DNA from 3 places in the Streptomyces sp. NPDC057694 genome. Region 1 is predicted to be linked to each of the others. Evidence: predicted binding sites of a transcription regulator. Region 1 holds the regulator's gene; each other region holds the start of a gene.
What was found. Region 1 encodes HrcA, which represses chaperone genes, less so after heat shock. Its sites were predicted from a motif close to TTNGCACTCNGNNNNNCNGAGTGCNAA; they were not measured.
Positions count from the first base shown of each region.

Region 2: the regulator HrcA is predicted to act here: its motif matches at 4,327-4,353, upstream of groES (co-chaperone GroES).
Region 3: the regulator HrcA is predicted to act here: its motif matches at 5,644-5,670, upstream of groL (chaperonin GroEL).

Region 1 is NZ_JBHVIX010000013.1:196,033-203,584, forward strand. Features, by position in the region: gene ACFVDP_RS26515 (16S rRNA (uracil(1498)-N(3))-methyltransferase) at 38-790, opposite strand; gene ACFVDP_RS26520 (nitronate monooxygenase) at 787-1,863, opposite strand; gene dnaJ (molecular chaperone DnaJ) at 2,069-3,205, opposite strand; gene hrcA (heat-inducible transcriptional repressor HrcA) at 3,206-4,222, opposite strand; gene ACFVDP_RS26535 (MBL fold metallo-hydrolase) at 4,353-5,105, shown strand; gene ACFVDP_RS26540 (DUF3097 domain-containing protein) at 5,140-5,958, shown strand; gene hemW (radical SAM family heme chaperone HemW) at 6,174-7,406, opposite strand.
Region 2 is NZ_JBHVIX010000003.1:283,527-291,078, reverse strand. Features, by position in the region: gene ACFVDP_RS11205 (LysR family transcriptional regulator) at 1-216, opposite strand, end outside; gene ACFVDP_RS11200 (MOSC domain-containing protein) at 299-967, shown strand; gene ACFVDP_RS11195 (SDR family NAD(P)-dependent oxidoreductase) at 1,016-1,789, shown strand; gene groL (chaperonin GroEL) at 2,096-3,718, opposite strand; gene groES (co-chaperone GroES) at 3,874-4,182, opposite strand; gene ACFVDP_RS11180 (hypothetical protein) at 4,556-4,885, shown strand; gene ACFVDP_RS11175 (polysaccharide deacetylase family protein) at 4,928-5,794, opposite strand; gene ACFVDP_RS11170 (polysaccharide deacetylase family protein) at 5,791-6,723, opposite strand; gene ACFVDP_RS11165 (methyltransferase domain-containing protein) at 6,806-7,552, shown strand, end outside.
Region 3 is NZ_JBHVIX010000041.1:34,430-41,981, reverse strand. Features, by position in the region: gene ACFVDP_RS42235 (hypothetical protein) at 1-1,878, opposite strand, end outside; gene ACFVDP_RS42230 (glucosyl-3-phosphoglycerate synthase) at 1,917-2,864, opposite strand; SAM riboswitch class I at 3,015-3,170, shown strand; gene thrC (threonine synthase) at 3,189-4,484, shown strand; gene ACFVDP_RS42220 (MoaD/ThiS family protein) at 4,580-4,855, shown strand; gene ACFVDP_RS42215 (cold-shock protein) at 5,275-5,481, shown strand; gene groL (chaperonin GroEL) at 5,799-7,424, shown strand.

The DNA of each region.
Region 1 (7,552 bases):
GGTCTACGAGGTTGCCGCTGGGCTCAGGGGCGGTCGCTCAGCCCCAGCGGCCGGTGCGCCCGAGGAGCAGCGCCACCGCCGCGGTCCCCGCGGTCGAGGTCCGCAGCACGCTCCGCCCGAGCCGGCAGGTCAGCGCCCCGGCCTCGCCGAACACCGCCAACTCCTCGGGGGACACGCCCCCTTCGGGCCCGACGACGAGCACGACCTCCCCGGACGAGGGCAGGTCCACGGAGGCCAGCGCGGCGCTCTCGTGCTCCCGGTCCTCGTGCAGCACGACCGCGAGATCGGCCCCGGCGAGCAGAGCGGCGACCTCCTTCGTGGACGCCGCGTCGGCGACCTCGGGGAACCGCACCCGCCGCGACTGCTTGCCGGCCTCGCGCGCGGTGGCCCGCCACTTGCCGAGCGCCTTCAGCTTGCGGTCGCCGCGCCACTGCGTGATGCAGCGCGACGCCTCCCACGGCACGATCGCGTCGACGCCGGTCTCGGTCATGGTCTCCACGGCGAGTTCGCCCCGGTCGCCCTTGGGGAGGGCCTGGACGACGGTGATGCGGGGCTGCTCCTGGGGCTCCTCCCACACGGACTCCAGGTCCGTGACCACGAGCCGGTCCTTGCCCTCCGCGGCCTTGACGACCCCTTCGCTCCACAGCCCGCGCCCGTCCGTGAGGACGACGTCCTCGCCGGCCCGCAGCCGCTTCACGGAGACCGCGTGCCGCCCCTCGGGCCCGTCGACGACCAGTTCGCCACCGGGGATGTGCTCAAGGGACTCGACGACGAACACCGGCGCGGTCACGCGGCACCCCGCTGCCCCAACGCGCCCCGGGCCTCGTCGAGTTCGGCGGTGAGCACCTCGACGAGCTGTCCGGCGGGCAGTTCCCGGGCGAGCCGGTGTCCCTGGCCCGCCCACAGCGCCATGGCCTGCGGGTCACCGGCCTTGGCGGCGGCCTTGCGGATCGGCGACGTCATGTGGTGCACCTCGGGGTACGCGGCGGGCGCGTACGGGCCGTGCTCGCGCAGGAACCGGTTGACGAGGCCGCGCGCGGGCCGTCCCGAGAACGCCCGGGTCAGCTCGGTGCGGGTGAACAGCGGATCGGTCATGGCCCGCTTGTGCAGGTCGGGCGCCCCGGACTCGGGGGTGACCAGGAACGCGGTGCCGAGCTGGGCGAGATCGGCCCCGGCCGCGAGCACGGCCGCGATCTGCGCGCCCCGCATGATCCCGCCGGCCGCGATGACCGGCAGCTGCACGGCTTCGCGCACCTGGACGATCAGGGCGAGCAGTCCGACCCCGCTGCCGTCGGTCTCGGCGCAGTCGCGGTGGGTGCCCTGGTGGCCACCGGCCTCGATGCCCTGCACGCAGACGGCGTCGGCGCCGACGGCCTCCGCGGCCCGCGCCTCCGCCGCCGTCGTCACGGTGACCACGGTGAGGGTGCCGACGCGGCGCAGCGAGTCGACGACCTCACGGGTGGGGCAGCCGAAGGTGAAGGAGACCAGCGGCACCGGGTCGTCGACGAGGATGGCGAGCTTGGCGTCGTAGCCGTCGTCGCGCCCGCTGTCGGGGTCGCCGAGCGGCGTCTGGTACCAGGTGGCCTCGCCGGCGAGCTGGTTGCGGTAGACCTCGACCGCGGCGGGGTCGGCGTACTCGGGCTGCGGCATGAAGAGATTGACGCCGAAGGGGCGTCCGGTGAGTCCCCGCACCTGTTGGATCTCCTGGTACATCCCGTCGGCGGTTTTGTACCCGGCGGCGAGGAATCCGAGCCCACCCGCCTCGGACACGGCGGCCACCAACTCGGGCCGCGACGCGCCGCCCGCCATGGGGGCCTGCACGATCGGGCAGTGACAGAGATCAGCCAGTGCGGAGGAGGACATACCGGCATCGTGCCACGTCAGCCCAGGACCACCGAATCGCAGCCCGAGAGCTGCTTCGCAGGCCACGACAAGCGCCCCGAAGGGGCGCGGGGAACTGCGCGAGCAACCACCCACGACCGCCACTCGGCAACGGCGAAAGAGGGGCACCCCCATAGCCGCGAAAAGGGGCCCGGGGATACACCCCAGGCCCCTCGAATTCACCGGGTCACCGCCCGTTAAACGCATCCTTCAGCCGCGAGAAGAGCCCCTGCTGCCCAGGCTGAAACTGCCCGGTGGGCCGCTCCTCACCCCGCAACTTGGCCAGCTCCCGAAGCACCCGCTCCTGCTCGGCATCGAGCTTCTGCGGCGTCGTGACCTCGACATGCACGATGAGGTCACCGCGCCCGCCGCCCCGCAGATGCGTGACACCGCGCCCGTGCAGCGGGACCGACTGCCCGGACTGGGTGCCCGGCCGGATGTCGATCTCCTCCATGCCGTCGAGCGTCTCCAGCGGCACCTTCGTACCGAGAGCCGCCGCCGTCATCGGGATGGTGACCGTGCAGTGCAGGTCGTCGCCGCGCCGCTGGAACATGGGGTGCGGCAGCTCGTGGATCTCGACGTAGAGGTCACCGGCGGGACCACCACCGGGCCCCACCTCGCCCTCGCCGGCGAGCTGGATCCGCGTGCCGTTGTCCACACCGGCCGGGATCTTCACCGTCAGCGTCCGCCGCGACCGGATGCGGCCGTCACCGGCGCACTCCGGGCACGGGGTCGGCACGACGGTGCCGAAGCCCTGGCACTGCGGACACGGCCGCGAGGTCATGACCTGGCCGAGGAAGGACCGCGTCACCTGCGAGACCTCACCGCGGCCGCGGCACATATCACAGGTCTGCGCGGAGGTCCCCGGCGCGGCGCCCTCACCGCTACAGGTCGTACACACCACAGCGGTGTCGACCTGGATGTCCTTGGTGGTGCCGAAGGCGGCCTCGTCCAGCTCGATCTCCAGCCGGATCATGGCGTCCTGGCCGCGGCGCGTGCGCGAGCGGGGCCCACGCTGCGACGCGGTTCCGAAGAACGCGTCCATGATGTCCGAGAAGTTCCCGAACCCGCCGGCGCCGAAGCCTCCGGCGCCGCCTCCGCCGGCCTGCGACAGGGGGTCTCCCCCGAGGTCGTAGACCTGCTTCTTCTGCGGGTCGGAGAGCACCTCGTAGGCGGCGTTGATCTCCTTGAACCGCTCCTGGGTCTTCGGATCCGGATTCACATCCGGGTGCAGCTCGCGGGCGAGCCTCCGAAAAGCCTTCTTGATCTCGTCCTGGGAAGCGTCGCGGCGCACGCCGAGTACGGCGTAGTAGTCCGTGGCCACTTACGACTCCGCCAGGATCTGTCCGACGTAACGTGCCACTGCGCGTACTGCTCCCATCGTTCCCGGGTAATCCATGCGTGTCGGTCCGACGACGCCGAGCTTGGCGACTGCCTCACCGCCCGAACCGTAGCCGACCGACACGACGGACGTGGAGTTGAGTCCCTCATGGGCGTTCTCGTGACCGATCCGTACGGCCATGCCCGAATCCCCCACCTCACCAAGCAACTTGAGGAGCACGACCTGCTCTTCAAGAGCCTCAAGCACGGGCCTGATGGTGAGGGGAAAGTCATGTCCGAAGCGGGTGAGATTGGCGGTTCCGCCGATCATCAGCCGCTCCTCGGACTCCTCGACGAGCGTCTCCAGCAACGTGGAGAGCACCGTCGCGACCGTGCCGCGGTCCTCCGCGTCGAAGGCCTCCGGCAGATCCTGCACCAACTGCGGCACATCCGCGAAACGGCGGCTCGCGACCCGGCTGTTGAGCCGGGCCCGCAGATCCGCCAGAGCCGTCTCCCCGAAGGGCGCCGGACAGTCGATCATCCGCTGCTCGACCCGCCCGGTGTCCGTGATCAGTACGAGCATCAGACGGGCGGGCGCCAGCGACAACAGCTCGACGTGGCGCACCGTGGACCGGGTCAGGGACGGGTACTGGACGATCGCCACCTGCCGCGTCAGCTGCGCGAGCAGCCGCACGGTACGTCCGACGACGTCGTCCAGGTCGACGGCGCCCTCCAGAAAGTTCTGGACGGCCCGGCGCTCCGGAGCGGTCATCGGCTTCACGCTGGTCAGCTTGTCGACGAAGAGGCGGTACCCCTTGTCGGTGGGGATGCGCCCGGCACTGGTGTGCGGCTGGGCGATGTACCCCTCGTCCTCCAGGGCGGCCATGTCGTTGCGCACGGTCGCCGGGGAGACGCCGAGCCGGTGCCGCTCGGTGAGCGCCTTGGAACCGACCGGCTCCTCGGTGCCCACGTAGTCCTGGACGATGGCGCGCAGCACTTCGAGCCTGCGTTCACTGAGCATCGGCGCACACCTCCAGCTTCGGCCTGAGCGATCGTTCCTGTCTGGCACTCGATACGGGTGAGTGCCAGGAGTCCCCGGCTCAGTGTACGGCCGACGGGTACGGGCCCGGCAAGGCCGCTAGCGTCGACGTATGGAAGCTCATGGCGAAGTCAGGACGGCCGTCGACTGGAGGGCCGCGGGCTGGGAGGAGCTGGCGCCCCGCGTGGGGCGGATCCGGCTGCCCGGCTGGGACGCCACGGCCGGTCTCGTCGTGGGCTCCGGCGCCGCCCTGCTGATCGACACGGGATCCTCACTCCGTGAAGGGTCCCGGCTGCGCACGGACGTCCGGCGGCTCCTCGGAGCACACGCACGGGTGACACACATCGTGCTCACCCATCCGCACTTCGACCACGTACTCGGTACGGCCGCCTTCGCGGGTGTCGAGACGTTCGGGGCGGTGGGCATCGAGACCGTCTTCGGCCGCAACCACGGTGACCTGTACGAGGACGCCGTGCGCCACGGCCTGTCCCCGGACGAGGCGGCGGAGGCCACCGACGTCCTGGTCACCCCGCGGCACCGGGTCAGCGGCGAGTGGACGCTCGACCTGGGCGAAGGACCGCAGGTGCTCCTCGCCAATCTCGGCCCGGCCCACACCGGCCACGATCTCGCGGTCCTCGTGCCGGGCAGCCCCGTGATCGTCTTCTGCGGCGACCTGGTCGAGGAGTCCGGCGAACCGCAGGCGGGCCCGGACGCGACGCCGAGTCACTGGCCGGCGGCGCTCGACCGGCTGCTCGCGCTCGGCGGCGAGGAAGCGCTGTACGTCCCCGGGCACGGTTCGGTGGTGAATGCGGCGTTCGTCCGTGCGCAGCGCGCCACACTGGTGGCCCGTTCCGGCGTGTCGTGACGACGACCGGCGCCCTCCTCATATCGTCTGCTGAATGCGCCAGTACTCACCTGACCTGACCCCTCCCTGGAAGCGGAACAAGCAGGTTCCGGAAGTCCCCGCCGAGCCCGACCTGGTCGTCGAGGAGGTCGGCACCGGCTTCTGCGGAGCGGTGGTCCGCGTCGAGAAGACGGCGCAGGGGCCGACGGTGACCCTGGAGGACCGCTTCGGCAAGCACCGGGTGTTCCCGATGGAGCCGCGCGGTTTCCTGCTGGAGGGCAGGCCCGTCACGCTGGTCCGCCCGTCGGCGGCCGCCGGGCCCGCGCGTCCGGCCCGTACGGCGTCCGGCTCGATGGCGGTCCCCGGCGCCCGTGCCCGGGTGGCCCGGGCCGGCCGGATCTACGTCGAGGGCAAGCACGACGCCGAACTCATCGAACGGGTGTGGGGCGACGACCTGCGCATCGAGGGCGTCGCCGTGGAGTTCCTGGAGGGCGTCGACGACCTCCCGGCGATCGTCGCCGACTTCGACCCGGGCCCGGACGCCCGCCTCGGCGTCCTCGTCGACCACCTGGTCCCCGGCACCAAGGAATGGCGCATCGCCCAGTCGGTGACGAGCGAGCACGCCCTGGTGGTCGGCCACCCGTACATCGACATCTGGGAGGCGGTGAAGCCCGCCTCGGTCGGCATCGAGTCCTGGCCCCGCATCCCGCACGGCCAGGACTGGAAAACGGGCGTGTGCCGCTCCCTGGGCTGGCGAGTCGCGAACACGGGCGAGGCCTGGCAGCACATCCTGTCCCGGGTCACGTCCTACAAGGACCTGGAACCGGAACTCCTGGGCAAGGTGGAGGAACTGATCGACTTCGTCACAGCCTGAGCAAGAGCGCCCCGCAAGGGGCGCGGGGCTGTATCGATTTGCGGCTCCGCCGCGTGGGCGCGAGCAACCACGACGAAGCGGCACCCGGCGACATCGCGGAGCCCCGGGGCGCTGCCCCGGACCCCGCCGCTCAATCGCCGCAGGGGCTTGAATGAGCCCCGCCAGGGGCGCGGGGAACTGCGCGACCAGCCACGACGAGACCGGCACCGGCACTCTCAGTCGACCAGGTCACGAACAACGGCGTCGGCCAGCAACCGCCCCCGCAGAGTCAGAACGGCCCGCCCCGCGTCGAACGCCCCGCCCTCCAACAACCCGTCCGCGACAGCCTTCCGCGCGGCGGCAAGCCCAGCAGGCTTCAGCAACGACAAAGGGCACCCTTCGAGCAGCCGCAGCTCCAGCAGAATCCGCTCGACCCGCCGATCCTCGTCGGCCAGCACCTCCCGCCCGGCCCCCGGCGACCCCCCACCGGCCAGCGCAGCGGCATACGCGCCGGGATGCTTGACGTTCCACCACCGCACCCCGCCCACGTGCGAGTGCGCCCCGGGCCCGGCCCCCCACCAGTCGGCCCCGCGCCAGTACAGCTCGTTGTGCAGGCACCGCCCGGCGTCGGACGTCGCCCAGTTCGACACCTCGTACCAGTCGAACCCGGCCCCCGACAGCACCTCGTCGGCGATCAGATACCGGTCCGCGTGCACGTCGTCGTCGGTCATCGGCACCTCCCCGCGCCGGATCCGCCGGGCGAGCTGGGTGCCCTCCTCGACGATCAGCGCGTACGCCGAGACATGGTCCGGGCCCGCCCCGATGGCCGCGTCGAGCGAGGCCCGCCAGTCGTCGTCGGTCTCCCCCGGAGTGCCGTAGATCAGGTCGAGGTTCACGTGCTCGAACCCGGCGGCCCGCGCCTCCGCGACGCACGCCTCGGGCCGCCCGGGCGTGTGCGTCCGGTCGAGGACCTTCAGGACGTGCTGCCGCGCGCTCTGCATGCCGAACGAGATGCGGTTGAACCCGCCGGCCCGCAGCTCGGCCAGATATGCCGGGTCCACCGACTCGGGATTCGCCTCGGTCGTCACCTCGGCGTCGTCGGCGAGCCCGAACTCGTCACGGACCGCGGCCAGCATCCGTACGAGATCGGAGGCGGCGAGCAGCGTCGGCGTACCGCCCCCGACGAACACGGTCCGCACGGGCCGCGGGTCGTCCCCGAGGACCTTCCGGGCGAGCCGGACCTCCTCCACCACCAGGTCCGCGTAGTTGTCCCGGGAGGCGAGGACGCCACCGGTGCCGCGCAGCTCGGTCGCGGTGTACGTGTTGAAGTCGCAGTAGCCGCAGCGGGTGGCGCAGTACGGGACGTGCAGATAGAAACCGAGCGGCCGGGAGGCGGCGCCGGCGAGGGCGGAGGCGGGCAGGGAACCGTCGGCGGGGACGGGTTCGCCGTCGGGGAGAGCGGAAGGCATAGCTCTATTGTCCGGCACCCGTCGTACAGCCCCGTCAGGGGCGCGGGGAACGGCGCGAGGAAACAAACACAAAAAACAAAAAAATCCCCAACTTTCCTTCTGGTTTTTTTCCTCCCCCCTGCCGAGCCCCACACCCCTCCCAACCC
Region 2 (7,552 bases), on a different contig from region 1:
GATGCCCGCCGCGTGCCGGACGAGGGCCTCGCCCGCCTGGGTCAGGCGCATCTCGCGGCCGGTGCGGATCAGCAGCGGGGTGCCCGTGGACGACTCCAGGGCCTTCATCTGCTGGCTGACCGCGGGCTGGGTGCAGCCCAGCTCCCGGGCGGCCGCCGAGAAGGAGCCGGTGGCGGCGACGGCACGCAGGACGCGGAGGTGGCGGGCTTCGATCACCCCTCAAGCATAAGCGAGGCTTGGGGAATGCGACGAATAATGCGTGGCGGCTTTGGTTCGGGGTCCCGTAGCGTTGGCCGGTATGAAGCTTCTGTCTCTCAATCTCGGGCACCGCAAGGCCGTCGAGTACACCGACCAGGCCGAGGGCGTGACCGGCATCGACAAGCAGCCGGTCGAGGGGCCCGTGCGGGTGGCCGCGCCCGGACCGAAGGGCACCGGCGGCAGCGGTCTCGCCGGGGACGCGGTGTGCGACAGACGCCACCACGGCGGTGACGACCAGGCGGTGTACGCGTACGCGCGTGAGGACCTGGACGACTGGGAGCGGACGCTGGGCCGGCCGATCCCCAGCGGCGGCTTCGGCGAGAACCTCACGACCGAGGGCCTCGACATCACGGGCGCGCTGATCGGCGAGCGCTGGCGGATCGGTCCCGAGGTGGTCCTGGAGGTGACATCGAGCCGGATCCCGTGCCGGACCTTCCAGGGACATCTCGGCGAGAAGGGCTGGGTCAAGCGGTTCACGCAGGAGGGCGCGGCGGGCGCGTATCTGCGGGTGATCGAGCCGGGCGAGATCCGGGCCGGGGACCCGATCGAGGTCGTGCACCGTCCGGACCACGAGGTGACGGTCCAGCTCGCGTTCCGCGCGGTGACCACGGAGCGGGCGCTGCTGCCGAGCATGCTGGCGGCCGGCGAGGCGCTGCATCCGGAGGAGCTGAGAGCGGCGCGGGAGTACGTGGCGAAGTACGGCTCCTGACCGGGCCCATGATCACCGGCACCCCCGGGCCGTCACTAACCTGGGGCCATGACTACGGCACTGATCACCGGATCCACCGCGGGCATCGGCGCCGCGTTCGCCCGGCGCCTGGCTTCCGACGGGCACAACCTGGTCCTGGTCGCGCGGGACACCGAGCGGCTTCAGGACCAGGCGACGGAGCTGCACGACCGGCACGGCATCGAGGCCGAGGTGCTGACCGCCGACCTCGCCACGGACGAGGGCATCGCGGCGGTCGAGGAGCGGCTGAAGGACCGCAAGGCCGCGGTCGACCTGCTCGTCAACAACGCGGGGTTCGGCAACAAGGGCCGCTACCTGGAAGTCTCCATGGCCGACGAGCTGACCATGCTGAAGGTGCACTGCGAGGCGGTGCTGCGGCTGACGTCGGCGGCGGCCTCGGCGATGCGGGAGCGCGGGCGCGGCGGTGTGGTCAACGTGGCGTCGGTCGCCGCGTTCGTGCCGCGTGGCACGTACGGGGCGTCGAAGGCGTGGGTCGTGCAGTTCACGCAGGGCGCGGCGAAGGATCTGGCGGGGACCGGGGTGCGGCTGATGGCTCTGTGCCCCGGGTTCGTGCGCACCGAGTTCCATGAGCGGGCCGGGATGGGCACCGACAACATCCCGAACTGGATGTGGCTCGACGCCGACAAGCTGGTGGCGGCGGCGCTGACCGATCTGTCCCGCGGCAAGTCCCTGTCGATCCCGGATCCGCGGTACAAGGCCCTGATGGGCGTGGTGAAGGTGACCCCGCGTTCTTTGCTGGGCGGGGTCACATCGCGGACGGGCCGCAAGTACGGCCCGCAGTAGATCCCGTTCGTCCGCGGCCCCGGTGGGGGCTGGTCGCGCAGTTCCCCGCGCCCCTGGGTCGTCCTTCGTCTGCGGGCCGGTGGGGCTTCTCGCGCAGTTCCCCGCGCCCCTGAGGCAGGCGCTACGCGCCGCCTCTCCTGAAGGGGAGCGGCGCGCCTCTGATGAGATGGCGCACGAAGTGCGCATCTCAGGGGCGCGGGGAACTGCGCGAGAAGAGGCCACCGGCCCGCGCACGACCGACAACCCGAAAAGGGGCGAGGCCCGCCTCCCCGGTGATGGGGAGACGGGCCTCACGAGGAGTGCGGGTCAGTGCGAGTGACCGTGGCCGTGGCCGGCGTCGGCCTCGTCCTCGGCCGGCTTCTCGACGACGAGGGTCTCGGTCGTCAGGAGCAGGGAGGCGATCGAGGCGGCGTTCTCCAGCGCGGAGCGCGTCACCTTGACCGGGTCGATGACACCGGCCTTGACCAGGTCGCCGTACTCGCCGGTCGCGGCGTTGTAGCCGCTGCCCTTCTCGAGCTCCTTGACCTTGGAGACGATGACGTAGCCCTCCTGGCCGGCGTTCTCACCGATCCAGCGGAGCGGCTCGACGACGGCGTTGCGGACGACGGAGACGCCGGTGGCCTCGTCGCCCTCCTTGCCGAGGGAGCCCTCCAGGACCTTGGAGGCGTGCACCAGAGCGGAGCCACCACCGGAGACGATGCCCTCCTCGACCGCGGCGCGGGTCGCGGAGATGGCGTCCTCCAGACGGTGCTTCTTCTCCTTGAGCTCGACCTCGGTCGCGGCACCGACCTTGATCACGCAGACGCCGCCGGCGAGCTTCGCGAGGCGCTCCTGGAGCTTCTCACGGTCCCAGTCGGAGTCCGTGTTCTCGATCTCGGCCTTGATCTGGTTGACGCGGCCGTCGACGTCGCCCTTGTTGCCGCCACCGTCGACGATCGTGGTGTCGTCCTTGGTGATGGTCACGCGGCGCGCGGAGCCGAGCACGTCCAGGCCGGCCTGGTCGAGCTTGAGGCCGACCTCTTCGGCGATGACGGTGGCACCGGTGAGGGTGGCCATGTCCTGGAGCATCGCCTTGCGGCGGTCACCGAAGCCGGGGGCCTTGACCGCGACGGCGTTGAACGTGCCGCGGATCTTGTTCACGACCAGGGTCGACAGGGCCTCGCCCTCGACGTCCTCGGCGATGATGAGGAGGGGCTTGGAGCCGCCGGCCTGGATGACCTTCTCCAGGAGCGGGAGCAGGTCCTGGATGGACCCGATCTTGCCCTGGTGGATCAGGATGTACGGGTCGTCGAGGACGGCCTCCATACGCTCCTGGTCGGTGACGAAGTACGGGGACAGGTAACCCTTGTCGAAGGCCATGCCCTCGGTGAAGTCGAGCTCCAGGCCGAAGGTGTTGGACTCCTCGACGGTGATGACACCGTCCTTGCCGACCTTGTCCATCGCCTCGGCGATGAGCTCGCCGACCTGGCTGTCCTGGGCGGACAGACCGGCGACGGCCGCGATGTCGGCCTTGTCGTCGATCGGGCGCGCCGTGGCGAGCAGGTCCTCGGAGACGGCCTTGACGGCGGCGTCGATGCCCTTCTTCAGGGCGGCCGGGGAGGCACCCGCGGCGACGTTGCGCAGGCCCTCGCGGACCAGGGCCTGGGCGAGCACGGTGGCGGTGGTGGTGCCGTCACCCGCGATGTCGTTGGTCTTGGTCGCCACCTCCTTCACCAGCTGCGCGCCGAGGTTCTCGTACGGGTCCTCGATCTCGACCTCACGGGCGATCGTGACACCGTCGTTGGTGATGGTGGGGGCGCCGAACTTCTTGTCGATGACGACGTTGCGGCCGCGGGGGCCGATCGTCACCTTCACCGTGTCGGCAAGCTTGTTGACGCCGCGCTCAAGGGCGCGACGGGCGTCCTCGTCGAACTTCAGGATCTTCGCCATGGGAGCGTTTCAGCCCTCTCGGAAAACTAGGGTGAAGCTTGGTGTGAAAACGAACCGCGCCCCCGACCCCGGCTGATGTGAATCGCGGGTGCCAGGGGCGCAGATCGAAAGCTGAAGCTATGTCGCTTCGGTGAAGCCGGTAATCCGGAAGCGGACTACTTCTCGACGATCGCGAGCACGTCGCGGGCCGAGAGGACGAGGTACTCCTCGCCGTTGTACTTGACTTCGGTGCCGCCGTACTTGCTGTACAGCACGATGTCGCCGGTCTTCACGTCGAGCGGAAGACGCTCGCCGTTCTCGAAGCGGCCCGGGCCCACGGCGAGGACGACGCCCTCCTGGGGCTTCTCCTTCGCGGTGTCCGGAATGACCAGGCCAGAGGCGGTGGTCTGCTCGGCGTCGAGCGGCTGGACCACAATGCGGTCCTCGAGCGGCTTGATGGCAACCTTGGAGCTGGTGGTCGTCACGATCCGACCTCCCCCTTCGGAGATCTCACGGGGTTAACTGTCTGAGGTGGCGACCAGGTGGATCCGTCGTCGCGGGTGCCGGACCTGCCCGTCGCTGTTGGCACTCTCCTACGGGGAGTGCCAGAAGCGAGACTATGACCGCGATTAGCACTCGGTCAAGCGGACTGCTAATCGCGCTCTCCGCGCGGCGCCGTTTCCACCCGTCTCCCGGCCCCCCGCCGACGGCTTCCGGCCGCCTCCGGCGGGCCACGGATCGGTCTCGGTCGGGGAACGTACGGAGAACGTACGGGTGGAGCCGCCGGTTCCGTACGAGAGTCCTGGCACGACCGGCGAGAACCGCACTCCCGGACCCGGTCGCCGGAGGGGGCGTGTCGTGGAACGGCCGGACGACGACTGGTTCGCGGGTGGGTGTCTGGTCGCCCTTGTCCTGCTCCTGGAGGCCGCCTACACGGTTCTCGTGGTGTTCAGCCTGGCGCTGCAGGGGCTCGGAGGCGCGGACACGGGGTCGGTGAAGCCCGGCAGCCCGCCGCCCGCGCCGGACTGGACCGAGGTGTGGCTGTGGGGCGGCGGCGCAGGGGCGGCGCTCGTCTTCGGGGCCACGTTCCTGTGGCTGCGGCGCCCGTGGGCCGCGTCGGTCCAGCTGTTCGGCGCCGTGTGGGCGGCGACCCTGGCGGCCGCCGCCTGGCAGCGGATTCGGGCCTAGACCGTCGGCACCGGGTTCAGACGTGGCCCGTCGGCAGCGGGCTCAGACGTAGTCCTCCAGCCGGGCCACCGTGAACCCCTGCTCCTGGACACGCCGCAGCATCCGCGAGGTCATCTCCGTCAGGGTCGTGCCCTTCAGCTCGGCGGGGCCACGGAAGTGGGCCAGGATGATGTCGCCGGGGCGCAGGCGGTCCCCGTCGGCGTAGCGGAGGTCGTTGATCTGCATCGAGGCGCGCCACAGGACGATCGCGTCGATGCCGCAGTCGCCGGCCGCGCGCAGGGTGTCCGCGTCGTAGTTGCCGTAGGGCGGGCGGAACAGCCGCGGGGCCGCGCCGAAGCGGGACTTCAGGCGGGTCTGCTGGCCGCAGATCTCGGCGTGCTGGTCGACGTAGCCGCGGCCGGGCAGGAAACGGTGGGTCAGGGTGTGGTTCTCCACCTGCGCGCCCAGCCGCCGCAGTCGGCCGAAGTGGTCGTACCCGGCGCCCGCGGCGGAGTCCGCGAGGAACATCGAGATCGGCAGCCGCAGCTCACGGACCATGTCGACGAACCGGGGATCCCGCTCGGCGCCGTCGTCGAAGGTCAGGAAGACGACCTTGTCGCGGGTGGGTACGTGGTCGATGACCGGCGGCACCCGGCCGGGGGCGCGGGCCGCGAGCGCCCGGTGCGGCCGCGGGGCCGGGGCCAGCGGGGCGGCCAGGCCCCAGCGGCGGTGGACGTCCGGGGCGGGCGCTCCGGCCGCCGCCGGGGGCGGCTCGGGCCTGCGCACCTTCTGCGCCGCCTTCCTGCCCATCCGCTCGATCGGGTCGACGGACTGCGCGCACCCGGTGAGCAGCACGGCGGCCAGGGCACAGACGATCGCCGCCCGCACCCCCGGCCGCCGAACACCGCTCCCCACCCCATGAGTTGTCACAGGTAGTCCTCCAGGCGCGCCACCGCGTACCCCTTGTCGGTGACGTACTTCATGAACGTACGGATCATGTCGGGCATCGTGCCCTTCCAGTCCTCGCGACCCCGGAAATGCGTGAGGATGATGTCGCCCGGATGGATGTCGCGGTCCCACTCGCGGTAGTCCATTCGGTCCACGAAGACCTCCGCGTTCCAGATGGGCGCGTACTTGACCCCGCAGGACTTGGCGGCCTTCAAGGTGTCCTGGTTGTAGTTGCCGTAGGGCGGGCGGAAGAGGGCGGGACGCTTGCCGTAGTGCTTCTCGATGACGTCCTGCATGCCGCAGATCTCGCGCTTCTGTCCCGCATAGGACAGGCCCGGCAGGTAGGGGTGGTGGAGCGTGTGGTTGTTCAGGCCCACCCCGGCCTTCTGCATCGTCTTGAAGTACCCGTAGTCCTCCTTGGCGAGGTAGTCGCTGAGGAAGGCGGTGTACGGGATCTTCAGCTCGCTCATCATCCGTACGAACGCCGGGTCCTTCTCGGCGCCGTCGTCGATCGTGAGGAAGACGATCTTCTTCTTCGTGGGGATCGTGGTGAAGACCGGGGGCAGCCCGAGTTCCTTCTGGTCGTCGACCTCGAAGCCCTTGCGCGGCGCGATGTGCGGCTTGTGCGCGGGTGGCGCGGGCGCGGTCAGCGGCGGCTTCGCCAGGCCCCAGTGCTTGGCCGCCGCGACGATGCGGGCGCGTTCGGCCTTGAGCCTGGTGGCGTACGAGTCGAGGGCGCGGGCCGGCGGGGCCTTGAGCGGCTGCTGGCCGGGGGCGGGACGCACGGTCGTGGCGTCGCCGTCGCCCGAGGCGCAGCCGGAGGCGAGGGCACAGGCGGCGAGGACGGCGACCGAGACCCGTCGCAACGTCCGCCTCCTGCCGCTTTTCTCATTTTGTCGTACTAGTTGCATGGCGCCGGATCTTTGCAGCTCAACGCCCTGATCAGGGGCCGACACCGCCGCCGTGCGCGCACCATCCACCGACTGGCCCACAATGGACCGGGTGAACGACCCCGCCTCCCTCGCCGCCCTCCTGACCCCCGCCGGACAGGCCCTGCTCGACGCCCTGCGCGACCACGACCCGGCCCAAGAGCTCGCGCTCGCCACCCGGCTGCGCCGCGAGCACCCGGCCGACCTCGTGTCGGCCGCGCTCGCCCAGGCCCGGCTGCGGCAGCGGGCGGTGGCGAAGTTCGGGGCGCGCGACGCGGCCCGGATGTACTTCACGGCGAACGGCGTCGAGCAGGCGACCCGCACGAGCGTGGCCACGCACCGCGCGGAGTCCTTCAAGGAGCTGGGCGTACGGTCCGTCGCCGATCTGTGCTGCGGCATCGGCGGCGACGCGATCGCCCTGGCCCGCGCGGGCATCTCCGTCCTCGCCGTCGACCGCTCCCCGCTGACCTGCACCGTCGCCCGGGCCAACACCGAGGCGCTGGGGCTCGGCGAGCTGATCGAGGTGCGCGAGGCGGATGTCACGGAGGTGGACACATCGGCGTACGACGCGGTGTTCGTCGATCCTGCCCGCCGGGGCGGCCGGGGCCGCATCTTCGACCCCGAGGCCTACTCCCCGCCCCTGTCCTGGGCCGTGGCCGCCGCACTGAAGGCGCCCCGCGCCGCGCTGAAGATCGCCCCCGGCATCCCGCACGAGGCGATCCCGGGCGAGGCCGACGCCGAGTGGATCTCGGACGGGGGCGATGTGAAGGAGGCCGTGCTCTGGTTCGGCACCGAGCCCGGCAGGATGCGG
Region 3 (7,552 bases), on a different contig from region 1:
GGCGGGCGGGGGCGGCGGCGTGGGCCGGGCCTGGACGCGGCCCACGGTGAAGGTGATCGTGCACTGCGGGGCGGTGCTGCCCGCCGCGCAGACGCTGTGCGGGATCACCAGGTGGCGTACGACCTTCTGGCCCGGGGTGTGGGGCACCTTGATGCGCAGCGGCACCTTGATCTGACCGTGCGCCGGGACGGTCAGGCGGCTGACGGTGCCGTCCTCGTCCTTGATCTCGGTCTCCTGCGGGACGGACGCCGGGTTGCGGATGACGACGGGGACGACGACCTCGCCCGGCGGCGGGTTGTCCGGCAGGTCGGGGATCGTGACGACCAGCTGCGGCGGGGCCGGCGGCTTCTCGATCACCGGCGTGACGCCGCAGTTCGGGTCGTTCGAGTCCGTGTCGCAGTTGGTGCGCGGGGTGTCGGCGGTGACGTTGTTGGTGAGCTTGCCGTCGCCGTCGAGCGGGTCGTGCAGGGTGACGCTGTAGGTGATCGTCGCCGTCCCGCCCTCGGGCACCGTGCCGGTCCAGGAGAGTCTGGGGCGGCTGTAGGAGACCGTGCCGGTGCTCGCCTTCGCGTTGTTGTCGTACGTCGCGTCGTCGAGCACGTCGGACAGGTCGTCGGAGAGGCTCGCGTTCGGGTAGTCGACGCCGCCGATGTTCTTGGCGGTGATCGTGTACGTCACCTTGCCGCCCGGCTTCACCGTCTTCGGCGACGCGGTCTTGGTGACCTCCAGGTCGGGCACCGGCACCGAGAACGCCAGCGCGGACGGCACATAGGTGTCGCCGCGGGTGCGGAAGGTCAGGTCCGCGGAGGTCGCGCCCTCCGGGATGACGCCCGCCGGGATCGTCGCGGTCTTGGCGTCGATGCTGAAGTTGTTGCCCTCGCACGGGTCGAGGCAGCCCTCGGCGCGGCTGTTGAAGAAGTTGTTGGTGCCGGAGTCGCTGTCCGGATCGGCGATCCGGGTGCCGTTGACCAGGAACGCGTCACCCGCGACGTTCGCGTCGCCCTCGTACGCGGTGACGCTCGCCCGTACGTCCTTGGTGCCCGCGCGGTAGAAGCCGTCGATGCCGATCGTGGTGTCCGGGTCCTTGGACTGCTGCACCACGTGGCCGCCGTAGAGGTAGACGTGGCGGCGGGTCGGCGCGTACTGCGCGTTGGGGGAGTCGTACTTGTAGACGACGGTCAGCGACCAGCCGCCGACGCAGCCCTTGCCGGTCGGCGCCCACACGTTGCCGACGGCCACCGGCACCTGGGTCCCGGTGGCCACGCCGGAGAACAGCGAGGTGATGTCGGACTCGGCCGTGTAGTAGTGCGGGCCGCCGATCGGATTCGGCGTGGGCACCGCGTTCTGCACGGTCGCGCGGGTCTCGGGGCCGCCGCCGACCTTCACCACGGGCTGGGTGGTGAGCGGATCGCCGGGCGGCGTGGTGGCCAGGCCCGCGGTGTCGCACCGCGAGATCAGGTTGCGGCCCAGCCGGTACGTGCCGAGGTTGCCGCCCCAGAACAGCCGGGCGTACGCGACCGTGGCGCCGGGCGGGACCGTGACCTGCCCGGTCGAGGAGTTGATCACGGACGTGCCGAAGCCGGCCGTGTCCGTGTACTGCATGTCGAACTGGTTGTTGTTCTCGCTGGTCGTCCCGGCCTGCGCGGCCAGGCAGCGCGCCGCGTCGTCGGCGGGCGTGGTCGGGCACTTCATCACCGTGTTGCCCAGCGTGATGAAGTCGCCGTAGACGGCCTCGTCGTAGCGCTTGGCGAACGGATCGACCACCACCGCGGAAGCGGGAGTGGCCGCGGCGACGAGGGTCGCGGCGGCCACGCTTGCGGCGGCCAGCGCCGCCAGGGTGCTCTTCAGCTGTCCGAGCCAGACCTGTCTGTGCCACATAAAGGGCAATGTAGGGAGATCTGCCTACTATCCGGTGATTACGCCACGCGACGCTCCGCATACTCACTGATTTCGGTCATCGGAGGCCGTTCCTCGGTGTCCACGGGGTGCACCCGCGGTTCGAAGCCGTCCGGGCCCCGCTCGAACTGGGTGAGCACGGGCCGCACCAGGTGCCCGCGCGCGAGCCGCAGCTGGGCCGTGCGGTAGATCGCCGCCGCCATCCGGCCGAGCGCCTGCCCGTCCTGGTGCCGGTGCTTGCGGACGCCGACGTCGACCTGGGCGAGCGCGTCCAGGCCCACGGTGTGCAGCGCGTCGACCAGCAGCCCCAGCTCCACTCCGTAGCCGACCGGGAACGGCAGCTGTTCGAGCAGGCTTCTGCGGGCCGCGTACTCGCCGCCCAACGGCTGGACGAATCCGGCCAGTTGGGGCCAGTGCAGATTGAGCACCGGGCGGGCCATCAGCTCGGTGACACGGCCGCCCTGACCTGCCGCGTCACCGAGCGGGCGGTCGTACATCGCCTTGACGAAGTCCACCTCGGGGTCGGTGAGGAGCGGGCCGACGATGCCGGAGACGAAGTCCGCCGAGAACTCCTTCAGATCGGCGTCGACGAAGCACACGATGTCACCGGAAGTGACGAGCAGGGAACGCCACAGCACTTCACCCTTTCCGGGGCGGGCCGCGATCCGCGGCAGGATCGTGTCCCGGTGCTCGACGCGCGCCCCGGCCGCCGCCGCGACCTCGGAGGTGCGGTCCGAGGAGCCGGAGTCGACGACCACGACCTCGTCGACCAGCGGCACCGCCTCCGTCATCAGCTCACGCCGGATCACGGAGACGATCTCCCCGACCGTCTCCTCCTCGTTCAGCGCGGGCAGCACCACGCTCACGGTCCGGCCGGTGGCGCGTTTGGCGGCGATCAGCTGGTGCAGCGGGCGGTCGGCCACGGACCAGGAACGCCGCTTGAGCCAGCGCTCGACTTCTTCCAGCACGTCCAGGGCCCTCCCGTATGTGATCCATCTCGCGGTTCGGACGACTATCTCAAGGGTCCACCCCTTCAGTTACAGTCTTGAACAAGGTCCGTGACCATCGCATGTCGGGGTCGACGAGCCTTTGACAACTCAATCCACACAATCGAATACCGCTCATCCAGAGGGGCAGAGGGATACGGCCCGTTGAAGCCCCGGCAACCATCCAGCTGGTCTCGTCCGATCGTCATCGTCGACGTCGCGAGGCTCCCGGCTCGGGAAGGTGCCAATTCCGTCTCGTGGCGAGATGCGTCGCGAGGAAGATGAGGAGAAAGGGCCTCGCCTCTCATGGCTGTACAGACTGTCGCCACCGAAACCGCCACCACCGTGGACCTGGGACCGGCCTCCGGGCTCTCCTGCCGCGAGTGCGGCAACACCGTCCCCCTCGGACCGGTCTTCGCCTGCGTCGAGTGTTTCGGGCCTCTGGAAGTCGCGTACGACCTGCCGGTCGGTGACCCCGAGGCGCTCCGCAAGCAGATCGAGGCCGGGCCCGCCAACATCTGGCGCTACGCCCCCCTCCTGCCCGTCCCGGCCGACGTCGCCGAGAAGCCGAACCTGAACCCCGGCTGGACCAAGCTCGTCAAGGCCGACAATCTTGCCCGCGAACTGGGTGTCGCGGAAGGCAGGCTGTTCGTCAAGGACGACTCCGGCAACCCGACGCACTCCTTCAAGGACCGGGTCGTCGCCCAGGCCATCGAGGCCGCACGGGCATTTGGTTTCACCACCCTTTCCTGCTCCTCGACGGGCAACCTGGCGGGCGCCGTCGGCGCCGCCGCCGCCCGCGCCGGCTTCCGCTCCTGCGTCTTCATCCCGCACGACCTGGAGCAGGGCAAGGTCGTCATGGCCGGTGTCTACGGCGGTGACCTCGTCGCCATCGAGGGCAACTACGACGACGTGAACCGTTTCTGCTCCGAGCTGATCGGCGACCCGCTCGGCGAGGGCTGGGGCTTCGTCAACGTCAACCTGCGGCCGTACTACGGCGAGGGCTCCAAGACGCTGGCCTACGAGATCTGCGAGCAGCTCGGCTGGCAGCTCCCCGACCAGCTGGTCATCCCGATCGCGTCCGGCTCCCAGTTCACGAAGATCGACAAGGGCCTGAAGGAGCTGATCAAGCTCGGGCTCGTCGAGGACAAGCCCTACAAGCTCTTCGGCGCCCAGGCCGAGGGCTGCTCGCCGGTGTCGGTCGCGTACAAGGGCGGCCACGACGTCGTCCGGCCGCAGAAGCCGAACACGATCGCCAAGTCCCTCGCCATCGGCAACCCGGCCGACGGGCCCTACGTCCTCGACATCGCGCGCCGTACCGGTGGTGCCGTGGAGGACGTCAACGACGAGCAGGTCGTCGAGGCCATCAAGCTGCTCGCGCAGACCGAGGGGATCTTCGCCGAGACCGCCGGTGGCGTGACGGTCGGTGTCACCAAGAAGCTCATCGAGGCCGGGCTCATCGATCCTTCGCTCACCACCGTCGTGCTGAACACCGGGGACGGGCTCAAGACGCTGGACGCCGTCGCGGAGTCTTCGCAGGCCACCGCCACTATTCGGCCTTCTCTTGAGGCGTTTCGTGACGCTGGGCTCGCTGCCGAGTAGAGCTCCCCGCCCCGCCCCTTCCCGAAACTGGGGGCTCCGCCCCCAGACCCCCGCTCCTCAAACGCCGGAGGGGCTAGATCAGCCGAGGTGAATCCATGAGTGTTTCCGTCCGCATCCCCACCATTCTCCGTACCTACACCGGCGGGGCCGCCGAGGTCAGCGCCGAGGGTGCCACGCTCGCCGATGTCATCTCCGACCTGGAGAAGAACCACACGGGGATCGCCGCCCGCGTCCTCGACGACCAGGGCAAGCTGCGCCGGTTCGTCAACGTGTACGTCAATGACGACGACGTCCGCTTCGAGCAGGGCCTGGAGACCGCCACGCCCGACGGCGCCGGCATCTCGATCATTCCGGCCGTCGCCGGCGGCTGACACGCAGAGTCACCGGAATTGCCCCCTTCGCGAGGAAAGCGGAGGGGGCAATTCTGTATGGTTGAGCGCGGTACAGTTGGGGAAGCTGGTTCGATTCCGAACGTGGTGCATGACGGGCGCATATGAGTTCTCGCCCGAAGCCCGACAAGAAGCAGCCAATGTGTCCCGCCCATTCAGGCCTTTTATGGCATTTGTGTGGCCCGACTTGCCCTGAGATCCGTCCAGTTGGACCGTTTTCCGCGATCACGCGTGCCCAGAATTCTCGTCCGACTGACCTGTTGCAGACGGCAGTTGGGCAGATACATTCAGCCGCGGTCGACGCGTTCCGGCGCACACCCCCAAACCCTTTGGGGCGTGAGGTCTGACCCGGGTCCGCGAAGTGCGGACTCGCGCAAGGGCCAGTAATAGGGGAGTTAGGCATGGCTCAGGGCACCGTCAAGTGGTTCAACGCGGAGAAGGGGTACGGCTTCATCGCGGTCGACGGTGGTGCGGATGTTTTCGTCCACTACAGCGCGATTCAGATGGACGGCTACCGCACCCTCGAAGAGGGTCAGCGAGTGGAATTCGAGATCTCGCAGGGCCAGAAGGGGCCGCAGGCCGACATGGTCCGCCTGGCCGCCGGCTGAGCGCGCGACCGACTGCAGCACGCAAGCTTCGTACGGTCCATGAAGGGCCCGCCCCCGGTTCGCCGGGGCGGGCCCTTCGTGCTGCCCGCGCGTGGGTGCGCAGCACGGCCGGATCTGTGATAGCCGCTTGCACTCGCATGGGTCGAGTGCTAATCATTGGGCTTAGCACTCTCCCAGTGAGAGTGACAGAACTTGGATCGGGTCGGTGAGGCCCGCAGGCCGGGTGGGGCAAGGAACCACAAGGGCTGCAGGCCGTCCGTCGCGGGCACCAGCACGGTCCGTTTGCGTTTCCACCCCGTCCGGGAGGACCACTTCACATGGCCAAGATCATCGCGTTCGACGAGGAGGCACGGCGCGGCCTCGAGCGCGGCATGAACCAGCTCGCCGACGCCGTCAAGGTGACCCTGGGCCCCAAGGGTCGCAACGTCGTCCTCGAGAAGAAGTGGGGCGCCCCCACGATCACCAACGATGGTGTGTCCATCGCCAAGGAGATCGAGCTCGAGGACCCGTACGAGAAGATCGGCGCCGAGCTGGTCAAGGAGGTCGCGAAGAAGACGGACGACGTCGCCGGTGACGGCACGACGACCGCGACCGTCCTGGCCCAGGCCCTGGTGCGCGAGGGTCTGCGCAACGTGGCCGCCGGTGCCAACCCCATGGCCCTCAAGCGCGGTATCGAGAAGGCCGTCGAGGCCGTCTCCGGTGCCCTGCTCGAGCAGGCCAAGGAGGTCGAGACCAAGGAGCAGATCGCTTCGACGGCCTCCATCTCCGCCGCCGACACCCAGATCGGCGAGCTCATCGCCGAGGCGATGGACAAGGTCGGCAAGGAAGGCGTCATCACCGTCGAGGAGTCGCAGACCTTCGGTCTCGAGCTTGAGCTCACCGAGGGCATGCGCTTCGACAAGGGCTACATCTCGGCGTACTTCGCCACCGACATGGAGCGTATGGAGGCCTCGCTGGAGGACCCGTACATCCTCATCGTCAACTCGAAGATCGGCAACGTGAAGGACCTCCTTCCGCTGCTGGAGAAGGTCATGCAGTCGGGCAAGCCCCTGCTGATCATCGCCGAGGACGTCGAGGGCGAGGCCCTGTCGACCCTGGTCGTCAACAAGATCCGTGGCACCTTCAAGTCCGTCGCCGTCAAGGCCCCGGGCTTCGGTGACCGCCGCAAGGCCATGCTCGGCGACATCGCCATCCTCACCGGTGGCACCGTCATCTCCGAGGAGGTCGGCCTCAAGCTGGAGAACGCCGGTCTCGACCTGCTCGGCCGCGCCCGCAAGGTCGTCATCACCAAGGACGAGACGACGATCGTCGACGGTTCGGGTGAGAGCGACCAGGTCCAGGGTCGTGTCAACCAGATCCGCGCCGAGATCGAGAACTCGGACAGCGACTACGACCGCGAGAAGCTGCAGGAGCGCCTGGCGAAGCTCGCCGGCGGTGTTGCGGTCATCAAGGCCGGTGCCGCGACCGAGGTCGAGCTCAAGGAGCGCAAGCACCGCATCGAGGACGCCGTTCGCAACGCGAAGGCGGCCGTCGAAGAGGGCATCGTCGCCGGTGGTGGCGTGGCCCTCCTCCAGGCCTCCGCGGTGTTCGAGAAGCTGGAGCTCGAGGGTGACGAGGCGACCGGCGCCAACGCCGTGAAGCTCGCCCTGGAGGCCCCGCTCAAGCAGATCGCCGTCAACGGTGGCCTTGAGGGTGGCGTCGTCGTGGAGAAGGTGCGCAACCTTCCCATCGGTCACGGTCTGAACGCCGCGACCGGCGACTACGTCGACATGATCGCCGAGGGCATCCTCGACCCGGCCAAGGTGACGCGCTCCGCGCTCCAGAACGCCGCGTCGATCGCCGCGCTGTTCCTCACCACCGAGGCCGTCATCGCCGACAAGCCGGAGAAGGCGGGCGCTGCCCCGGCCGGCGGCGGCATGCCGGGCGGTGACATGGACTTCTGATCGACCTCTGGTTGATCGACCGTCCAGCAGTACGCACCGAGGGCGGCACCTTCTCTTCACGGAGAGGGTGCCGCCCTCGGGCGTTGTCGCGCTTCAGCACCTCGCGGTCCTGCTCCTGTCTCGCGAGC